3 regions of the Streptomyces sp. SCA2-17 genome follow, and region 1 is predicted to be linked to each of the others. Evidence: riboswitches for the same ligand, from Rfam matches in the RefSeq annotation. Region 1 holds a riboswitch; each other region holds the start of a gene.

Region 1 (3,198 bases):
GCGGGCCGCGGCCCGGTCGAAGTCGAGGCCGGGGTTGGCCTCGGCGAAGTGGTAGTGCGAGCCGACCTGCACCGGGCGGTCGGCGGCGTTGAGCACGGTGAGCCGGGTGCGGTGCAGGCCCTGGTTGAGGGCCACGGGCTCGGCGGCGTGCAGGATCTCTCCGGGAATCATCGGGTCCGCCCCTCAGCAGATGGGTTCGTGGACGGTGACGAGCTTGGTGCCGTCGGGGAAGGTGGCCTCGATCTGGACGTCGGGGAGCATCTCGGGGATGCCTTCCATGACCTCGTCCCGGGTGAGCACCTTGCGTCCGGAGGACATGAGCTCGGCGACGGTGCGGCCGTCCCGGGCGCCCTCCAGGACGTGGACGGTGATGAGGGCCACCGCCTCGGGGTGGTTGAGGAGCAGGCCGCGGGCCTTGCGCCGCGCGGCGACGTCGGCCGCCACGTGGAGGAGCAGGCGTTCCTGCTCACGCGGGGAGAGTTGCATGTCCCACCTCACTGTCGTCCCGGGGGGTCCCGGCCGGCCGCACCGGGCCGCAACCCGAGTTCAACACGGTGTTGACCAGGGGTTCTTCGGTCGGTGGCCAGGGATTGCAGATTAGGGCGCAACCTTTTCCAACGCGTTAACTGACTCTTTGCGTTGCCATGGCCATAGCCATCCGGTCCGGCTGTCGCATGCATCTACTGGATCTTCTGGGCCGGATCATGGCCGTCCGTCCGCACGACACGTACGGCCGGCTACGGGTACCGCACATGCGGCCGTCGCCGCGGCGCGCCCGCGGCCCGGTTCGCAGGCGTGTGCGAAGCCGGGGAACGGGAGGTGTGAACGGGCCGTGCCGACGCGGGCGGTGCGGGCCCGCGGCGCAGAGCGCCGGGGGCGAAGGGATCTCCGCGCCACGCGCGCCGGAGGGGCCGGGCTCCGCGCGCGAATAAACCCGGCTCCGCCCCATGGAGGATCACGGCGTAGACGGGGCGCGGTGATCGATTTGGGGCGGACGGCCGGATTGCGCCCGGCCGGGTACGAACCGCCGCAGGCCAGCGCCTCAGCCGGCTTTCGCCGACCCCGTCAATTCGCCCTGTGTCCACCGGAATTGCCCAAGAGTGATCAGCCTCACATACCCCTGGATCCGCTCGGAATCGGCACGGCGGCTGCGCCAAGATCCCTGCGACGACAAGACCCCGCCACCCCGGCGGGGCGGTCCCGGCGGACGCCGAACCCTGCCGCCGACGGGATGCCGGGTCGACTTAGGTGCACGGCAGGGATGGAGGACCCAAGAGTGGTGGGACGACCAAGAGTAGTGCGGTCGGCCCTTGGGGTGAAGCCGTTGACGGCGGCCGGGCAACCTTCGCCTGCCCGAACCCGACAGGTCATCCTTCACAGGCGGCTGACGAAGGGTTAGCGCATGGGCGCGCACAAACGTCCGTCGAAGCTGTCCAGGGCCGGTGCCGCATCGGCCCTCACTCTCGCCGCCGTCGGGGCCACGGTCCTGGCACCGGGCGGCGCGGCAGAGGCGGAGGCGTCTTCCGTCTCCACCATGGCACTGCGGATCGCGGCCTCGAAGCAGGGCTCCCCGTACCAGTGGGGAGCGACCGGACCCTACCGGTTCGACTGCTCGGGCCTGACGCTCTACTCCTTCAAGCGGGCCGGCAAATCGCTGCCCCGCACCGCCGCCCAGCAGTACAACAGCACGCAGCACATCCCGCGGTCCGCACGCGAGGTCGGCGACCTGGTCTTCTTCGTCTCCGGGCGCGGCATCTACCACGTCGGGATATACGCCGGGGACGGGAGGATCTGGCACGCGCCCAAGACCGGCGCGGTCGTCCGCCTGGAGCGGATCTGGACCAACAGCGTGCGCTACGGCCGCGTCGGCTGATCCCCCGCGCCGACGCCAGGCCCGTAACCGCTCACCGGTGACAGGCCCGTCACCGCCCCGAGAGGGCCCGAGGCCCCCCGCACCCCGTGCGGGGGGCCTGGCCGGCCGGAGGGGAGTTCAGCGCTCGGCGCTGACCGGCACGGTCCAGGGGAGGGAGATCCACACCGTCTTGCCGCCGTCGGAGGTCGGGGTGAAGAACAGCCGCCCCCCGTACTCGGCGGTGAGACAGCGGATGATCACCATGCCGCGGCCGTTGTCCTGCTGGGCCGCGGCGGGCAGCCGCCGGGGGAAGCGGGGGTGGCTGTCCGTGACCCCGATGCGCAGCTGCTGGTCGCGGTCGAGGCGGACGTCCACGGTGAAGGTGGGCGACTGGCCCCGGGTGTGCTGCACGGCGTTGGTGGCGAGCTCCGAGACGATCAGGCGCACGGTCTCGGCGGTGTCCGTCCCGCCCGGCAGTCCCCAGTCGGCCAGCACCTCCGCGACGTAGCGCCGCGCCGTGGAGACCGAGCCGGGAGCGCTCGGCAGGGTGACGGTGGCTTCTTGGTGGTCTGCCATGGTGGTGGCCCTTTCAGCCGATGTCTCGACAGACTGCCACTGATAACGCCTGTGATGCGTGCGATCCACCAAGATATGCATATATCTGTCGCTCAAAGCGGTGAACTCTACGACGAGCGACCGTATTCGCCCGGCACACTGGGCTATTGACACTGACGTATGACAGTGACAGTGGCAGTGATCTAGGGGAGGGCAGGGCCGAATGCGCTACGGACCGGCGGTGCGCCGTCGCAAGCTGGGGGCGGAGCTGCGCCGCCAGCGCGAACTGGCCGGGCTGACGAGCCTGGAGGCCGCGCGCGCGGTGGGCTGGCACCAGTCGAAGGTCAGCCGGATCGAGACGGGCGCCAGTGGCGTGAAACCGGCGGACGTGGCACGGCTCCTGGACGCCTACGGGGTCACCGACCCCGAACTGCGCGCACTGCTGGGGGCGTTGTGCGGGGCGGGGTCGCCCGTGCCGGGCGAGGGGGCGGGGGCCCGGCGCGGCTGGTGGTACGCCTACCGCGACCGGCTGCCACCCGCCTATCTGGACTTCATCAGCCTGGAGTCGGAGGCGTCACGGTTAAGCACGCTGGAGACCACCGTGGTGCCCGGCCTGCTCCAGACGCCCGCCTACGCCCGGGCCGTGACCCGCGCGGCGCTGGGCGATCCCGCTCCGGAGCAGGTCGAGGAGCTGGTGCGGGTGCGCATGGCGCGGCAGGCGGTGCTGCGGGGCGAGCGGCCGCTGGAAGTGTGCGCCGTGCTGGACGAGGCGGTGTTGCGCCATGAGGTGG
Region 2 (3,198 bases), 110 kb from region 1:
AGGTCGACGAGGTCGCCCTGACGGCCGCGCAGACCGTCCTGGCCGTCGTCGTCCTGCTGGACCTGCGCTTCGCGCGGTGGCAGGCGGCCGCGCTGTTCGTCCTGTTCGCGGTGCAGTTCGCGCTGCCCGGCGAGTACGCCCGCCAGGTGCTGACCTACGTCTACCTGGGCCTGGCGGCCCTCCTGCTGACGACGCGGGTCCGGCACCTCCCGGCCACCGGGCGGGCCCTCGGCGGGCGGATCGAGGGCGATCCGCACTTCTGACGGGGTGCCGGCAGGATTCCGGCGAGGGCGCCCGGCCGTGGCCTACGGCTCCGCGATCAGCTCCATCACCGCCTTCAGCCCGTCCGTGGCCAGCGCCCGGCGCTGCCGGTCGGCCGGGGTGCCCCGGCGCAGCAGCCGGTGCACCAGCGAGCTCACCTGCCGGGTGTCGCCCGCCTCCTCCAGCGACTGCCCTATGTGGACGAGGAGGGAGCGGACGACGTCGTCCGCGGCGCGGCGCAGGCCCGCGGGGTCGACGAGCACCCCGTCGAGCCCGTGCCGCGCGGCGTGCCAGTTCGCGGCGGCGAGCAGCTCCGGCAGGCAGGGCGTCGGGGGCCGCCCGGCCTTCTCGTCGCGGAGGGCGGTGGCCACCAGCCCGCGGACGATGCCGGCGAACATGACGGAGTCGTCGGCCCGCAACTGCACGTCCAGGCAGCGCACCTCGATCGTGGGATAGCGCTCCGAGAGCCGCGCCTGCCAGTACAGCTGGCCCCGGTCCGCGATCGCACCGGCCGTCATCAGCGCGTCGATGCGCTCCTCGTAGTCCGCGAGGCCGTGGAAGTACGGCGGCGGTCCGCTGACCGGCCAGCGGCTGTAGACCACGGTCCGCCAGCTGGAGAAGCCGGTGTCCTGGCCGTTCCACAGCGGGGAGTTGCCCGCCATGGCGACGAGGACGGGCAGCCAGGGCCGCACCCGGTTGAGGACCGCGACGCCCATCTCGCGGTCGGGGATGGCGACATGGACGTGCATGCCGTGGACGAACTGCTCGTCCACGAGCTGGGCGGCACGCGCCCGCATCGCCAGATAGCGCGGGTTGATGGTGACCGGGACGGGCTCGGGGCCCGAGCACGGCGCCGTTCCGCAGGCGGCGATCCGGCAGCCGGACCGCTTGGCGGCGGAGCTCACCGCGTGGCGCAGCCGCAGCAGGTGCCGGCCGGCCTCGGCGAGATCGGAACAGACCGGAGTGGCGACTTCCACCTGGGCCTGCAACAGCTCCGCCTGAATCTCCCGCTCGTGCACGACCGGATCCAGGTCGACCGCCGCCCGGACCTCGTCGGCCAGGGGTACCGGCAGTGCGGTGGCCGGGTCGAGCAGAAGATACTCCTCCTCGATCCCTAGGGTGAGCATGCCGTAGGGCTACCCTCGGGCCCTTGCGGCGAACCGCACGGAGCCCGCCGCCGCGGCTTTCTGACGCAAAGACGCCCTGCCGCGCCCCCGTTCACCTCGTCCTTCGCGCCCCGCCCAGGTGACTCGAATCCGTTCTTCAACCGCCTTTTGATAAACGGGATTTCACGCTGCGCACGATGCCGGGTAACACCCCGGTTCCACGGGACCACGCGAAGTGAAGAAGTTCACAGAAGCCCCTTTCGGCTCCGAATTCCGGCAGTTCGTGATGCAGGATCGTGCAGCGAACAACAAGATCCCGTCACCGAGGCGGGCGACCCGGGCGGACGCCGAGTCCTGCCGCCGTACCGGGTGCGGAGCAGAAACGAATGGATCGGCAGGAGCGGGAGACCCGAGCACGGCGGACCACGATGGCGGTGGTCCTTGGGGTGAAGCCATTTCAGATGGCCGGGCAACTTCGACAGCCCGAACCCGACAGGTCATCTTTCGCAGGCGGATGACGAAGGGTTTTGGCATGTCTGCGTTCCCTGGCATATCCACGCTCATGTCCCGCGCCGGTGCCGCCTCCGTGGTCACCGCCGCCACCGTGACCGCGTCCATGCTGCTTCCCGGCATGTCGGCCGAGGCGAGTGCGGCCACCCCGGGTGCCGCCGCCCTGAAGGTCGCGGCCTCCAAGCAGGGCTCCCCCTACCAGTACGGCGCCGCCGGCCCCAACCGGTTCGACTGCTCGGGCCTCACGCTCTACTCGTTCAAGAAGGTGGGCAAGAACCTGCCGCGCACCGCGGCCGACCAGTACAACAAGACCCGGCACATCTCCTCCGGCTCCCGTCAGGCGGGCGACCTGGTCTTCTTCCACTCGGGCAGCAACGTCTACCACGTCGGTATCTACGCGGGTAGCAACAAGATCTGGCACTCGCCCAAGCCCGGTGCGTCGGTGCGTCTGGAGAAGATCTGGTCCGGCAGCGTCTGGTACGGCCGGGTCAACTAGCCACGCCACCTGATCGTGCCAACGGCCCGGGGCGACCGCCCCGGGCCGCACACGCCCGACCGGGCCGGGGCGACCCTACCCCGGCCCGGAGACCTCCGGGGATCCCTCCGCGGGCATCCCCGGAGGAGCGCGGGTGCGTCAGGGCAGCTGTGCCCCGAACGCCTGGAGGGCCGCCGGTACGGGCTGGAAGAACGTCTCGCCGCCGGCGGAGCAGTCGCCGCTGCCGCCCGAGGTGAGGCCGAGGGCGGTGTCACCGTCGAAGAGCGCGCCGCCGCTGTCGCCCGGCTCGGCGCAGACCGAGGTGCCGATCATGCCGTCGACCGCGCCCTCCTCGTAGTTGACGGTCACGTCGAGGGCCGTGACCTGGCCGTCGTGGACGCCGGTCGTGCTGCCGCTGCGCTGCACCGTCTCGCCGACGGTCGCTTCCCCGGCCCGGCTGATGTTCTGGGTGCTGCCGTTGTAGAGGTCCACCGCGCTGGGGTGGGCGGTGGACGAGGTGTAGCGCACGATCGCGTAGTCGTGGCCGGGGAACGTCGAGCTCTCGGTCGCCCCGATCCGGGCGCCGCTCTGGGTGGCGGACCAGGTCTGCGAGGCGTTGCCGCAGTGGCCGGCCGTGAGGAAGTACGGCTTGCCGCCCTTGGTGACGTTGAAGCCCAGGGAGCAGCGCACGCCGCTGCCCCAGATCGCGTCGCCGCCCGCGATGAACGGGCGCAGCGTCCCGGCCGTTCTCTTCACGACCGCCTTGTCGCCGAGGCTCGCGACGACCTTGTCGAGGCGGTCCTTGCGGGCGCCGGTGACGGTGCTGTCGGCGGTGACGACGACCTT
Region 3 (3,198 bases), 4.6 Mb from region 1:
CCACCATCATGGCGCGCGCCCTGTCCGAGGGCACCGACAAGCACACCGCCGAGGAGTTCACCGCCGAGCTGGAGCGCTGCGGCGCCACCCTCGACGCCCACGCCGACCACCCCGGCGTGCGCCTCTCCCTGGAGGTGCCGGCCTCCCGCCTCGCCAAGGCCCTCGGCCTCGTCGCCGACGCCCTGCGCGCCCCGGCCTTCCCGGACCACGAGATCGAGCGCCTGGTGGGCAACCGTCTGGACGAGATCCCGCACGAGCTGGCCAACCCCTCCCGCCGGGCCGCCATGGCGCTCTCCAAGGAGCTCTTCCCGGCCGGGTCGCGGATGTCCCGCCCCCGCCAGGGCACCGAGGAGACCGTCGCCCGCATCGACGCCGCCTCCGTGCGCGCCTTCTACGAGGCCCACGTCCGGCCCGCCACCACGACCGCCGTGGTCGTCGGCGACTTCACCGGCATCGACCTCGACGGGGCCCTCGCCGACTCGCTCGGCGCCTGGACGGGCTCCCCGGCCGAGCCGCACCCGCTGCCGCCGGTCACCGCCGACGACACCGGCCGTGTCGTCATCGTGGACCGCCCCGGCGCGGTCCAGACGCAGCTCCTCATCGGCCGCGTCGGCGCCGACCGGCACGACGCGGTGTGGCCCGCCCAGTCCGTAGGCACGTACTGCCTCGGCGGCACCCTCACCTCCCGCCTGGACCGCGTCCTGCGCGAGGAGAAGGGCTACACCTACGGCGTCCGGGCCTTCGGCCAGGTGCTGCTGTCCTCCCCGGAGGGCACCGGCGCGGCCATGCTGGCCATCAGCGGCTCGGTGGACACCGCCTCCACCGGCCCCGCCCTGGGGGACCTGTGGACGGTGCTGCGCACCCTCGCCGAAGGCGGCCTGACGGACGAGGAGCGCGACTCCGCCGTGCAGAACCTCGTCGGCGTCGCCCCGCTCAAGTACGAGACGGCCGCGGCCGTCGCCGGGACGCTGGCCGACCAGGTCGAGCAGCACCTCCCGGACGACTTCCAGGCGCGGCTGTACGAGCGCCTCGCCGCGACGGGCACGGTGGAGGCCACGGCCGCCGTCGTCAACGCCTTCCCGGTCGACCGGCTGGTGACGGTGCTCGTCGGTGACGCCGCGCAGATCGAGGAGCCCGTCCGGGCCCTCGGCATCGGCGACGTGACCGTGATCACGGGCTGAACCCCGGCGGCGGGCCGGCCCCGCCGACCTGCCGTCAACCGGCAGGCACGCGCGCCCGGCAGGCGCGCGTGCCTGCCAAATGTCCGGTTTAGCGGAGTGGTTGCACGTCTGCACTGTGGCGTGGGCCACAAAATGGGGCTTCTGTTTGCCGATCGAAAGTGACGGCGTCTAGCGTCAAAGCGTCTGTCCGTCAGATGTGCGTCGCATCCGCGGCCCGGGCAGACATCGCCGAGTCCCCGTACGGCGCGAGCCAGGGGAGCCGGGGACCCAAGTGTCCCTGGGGTGAATCGGGCCCCTTTCCGGAGGGATCCGTAGGAGACCTTCCTGCTCCGAACCCGTCAGCTAACCCGGTAGGCGAGAGGGAAGGAAAGGACCAGCCTCACCCATGGCGTTCACTCGTGCCACCGGGAAACACCGCAAGCCGAGCCGCGCCGTTCGCGTCAGCGCGAACGCGGCGGGCATAGCCACCCTCGCCGCCACCGGTGTCGTCGCGGGCTTCGCCGCCCCGGCGCTGGCCGCTTCCCCCGACGACGTCCACCGCACCACCGAGGACACCGGCCTGACCCAGGCCGTCGTCATCGGCGAGGACACCGCCGGCCGCATCGGCGAGCAGGCTCAGGTCCAGAGCAGCGCCGCCGCCGAGTCCGCGGCCGCCCACGACGCCGAGGCCGCCGCCAAGCAGCAGGCCGCCGACGTCAAGAAGGCCGACGACGAGGCCAAGCGCAAGGCCGAGGCCGAGCGCAAGGAGCAGGAGCGCATCGCCCGCGAGCAGGAGCGCAAGCGCCTCAACACCTTCGTCTCGCCGATCGCCGGCTCGTACGTCTCCACGTCCTACAAGGCCTCCAGCGGCCTGTGGTCCTCCGGCAGCCACACCGGCGTCGACTTCCACGCCGAGACCGGCACCTCGGTCCAGGCTGTGGGCGCCGGCACCGTCGTCGAGGCGGGCTGGGGCGGCGCGTACGGCAACAACGTCGTCATCAAGCACAACGACGGCACGTACACGCAGTACGGCCACCTGTCGTCCATCGGCGTCTCCGTCGGCCAGAGCGTCACCGCCGGCCAGCAGATCGGCCTCTCCGGCGCCACGGGCAACGTCACCGGCCCGCACCTGCACTTCGAGGCCCGCACGGGCGCCGTCTACGGCACCGACATCGACCCCGTCGCGTACCTCGCCGAGCACGGCGTCTCCCTCTGACGCACCGCGCCCGGCGGCGCCCCGCGCGCCCCATCGCCTGACGAAGGCCCCGGCCCACCGGCCGGGGCCTTCGCCGTGCCCGGCCCGAGTCCGTCCGCCGGCCCGCTGCCCGCCCCCGTGTTGGCCAAAACATATCGATGACTTCCCGTGCGCCGTCGGAAATCGCGGGCCTCTGCAATAGAGTCGCTGAACAAACGTCAATCGGCCGCGTTTCGCGGGGGTTATCCGGAGGTCCACCCATGCGGGGCCGTACGTGAACGGTGAGGGGACAGCGGCTCAAGAGAGCCGTCGGATTTCCGCGCATGCCGTGTGCACGGCGATTCGTGACGACATTGTTTCCGGCACGTTTCCGCCCGGCAGCCGGCTCACCGAGGAAGTCCTCGCGCGCCGCTACGGCGTCTCCCGCGTGCCCGTGCGCGAGGCGCTGCGCACCCTCGCCTCGGAAGGGTTCGTGACCACCCGGCGGCACGCCGGCGCGTGCGTCGCCGAGCCCACCGAGCAGGAGGCCGCGGATCTGCTGGAGGTGCGCGCCCTGCTGGAGCCGCTGGGCGCCGCGCGCGCCGCGCAGCGCCGCACGGAGGCGCACCTGAAGGTGTTGCGCGGGCTGGTCAGGCTGGGCCAGGAGCGGGCCCGGGGCGGCCGTACGGGCGAGCTGCGGCCGCTGGGCGACTGGTTCGACGAGACGCTCGCCCAGGCGTCCGGAAGCCCCAGCATCGCGGGGCTGCTCACCCAGCTGCGGCTCAAGATCGCCTGGGTGTACGCGGCGGAGCCGCCGGTGCGGCCCGTCGACACGTGGGAGCTGCTCGGCGCCCTCGTGGACGC

The links. A riboswitch is a leader RNA that binds a small molecule or an ion and turns the genes downstream of it on or off. The one in region 1 is predicted to bind cyclic di-AMP.
Region 2: another riboswitch for cyclic di-AMP. It lies ahead of PS271_RS01330 (C40 family peptidase); the one in region 1 lies ahead of PS271_RS01805 (C40 family peptidase).
Region 3: another riboswitch for cyclic di-AMP. It lies ahead of PS271_RS22550 (M23 family metallopeptidase); the one in region 1 lies ahead of PS271_RS01805 (C40 family peptidase).

The regions. Positions count from the first base shown of each region.
Region 1 is NZ_CP117521.1:402,823-406,020, forward strand. Features, by position in the region: gene PS271_RS01795 (urease subunit beta) at 1-171, opposite strand, end outside; gene PS271_RS01800 (urease subunit gamma) at 184-486, opposite strand; cyclic di-AMP (ydaO/yuaA leader) riboswitch at 1,223-1,398, shown strand; gene PS271_RS01805 (C40 family peptidase) at 1,403-1,873, shown strand; gene PS271_RS01810 (ATP-binding protein) at 1,991-2,428, opposite strand; gene PS271_RS01815 (helix-turn-helix domain-containing protein) at 2,631-3,198, shown strand, end outside.
Region 2 is NZ_CP117521.1:296,642-299,839, reverse strand. Features, by position in the region: gene PS271_RS01340 (sodium/calcium exchanger protein) at 1-263, shown strand, start outside; gene PS271_RS01335 (carboxylate-amine ligase) at 306-1,388, opposite strand; cyclic di-AMP (ydaO/yuaA leader) riboswitch at 1,733-1,895, shown strand; gene PS271_RS01330 (C40 family peptidase) at 1,900-2,373, shown strand; gene PS271_RS01325 (S1 family peptidase) at 2,512-3,198, opposite strand, start outside.
Region 3 is NZ_CP117521.1:4,977,642-4,980,839, forward strand. Features, by position in the region: gene PS271_RS22545 (M16 family metallopeptidase) at 1-1,181, shown strand, start outside; cyclic di-AMP (ydaO/yuaA leader) riboswitch at 1,398-1,553, shown strand; gene PS271_RS22550 (M23 family metallopeptidase) at 1,567-2,376, shown strand; gene PS271_RS22555 (GntR family transcriptional regulator) at 2,684-3,198, shown strand, end outside.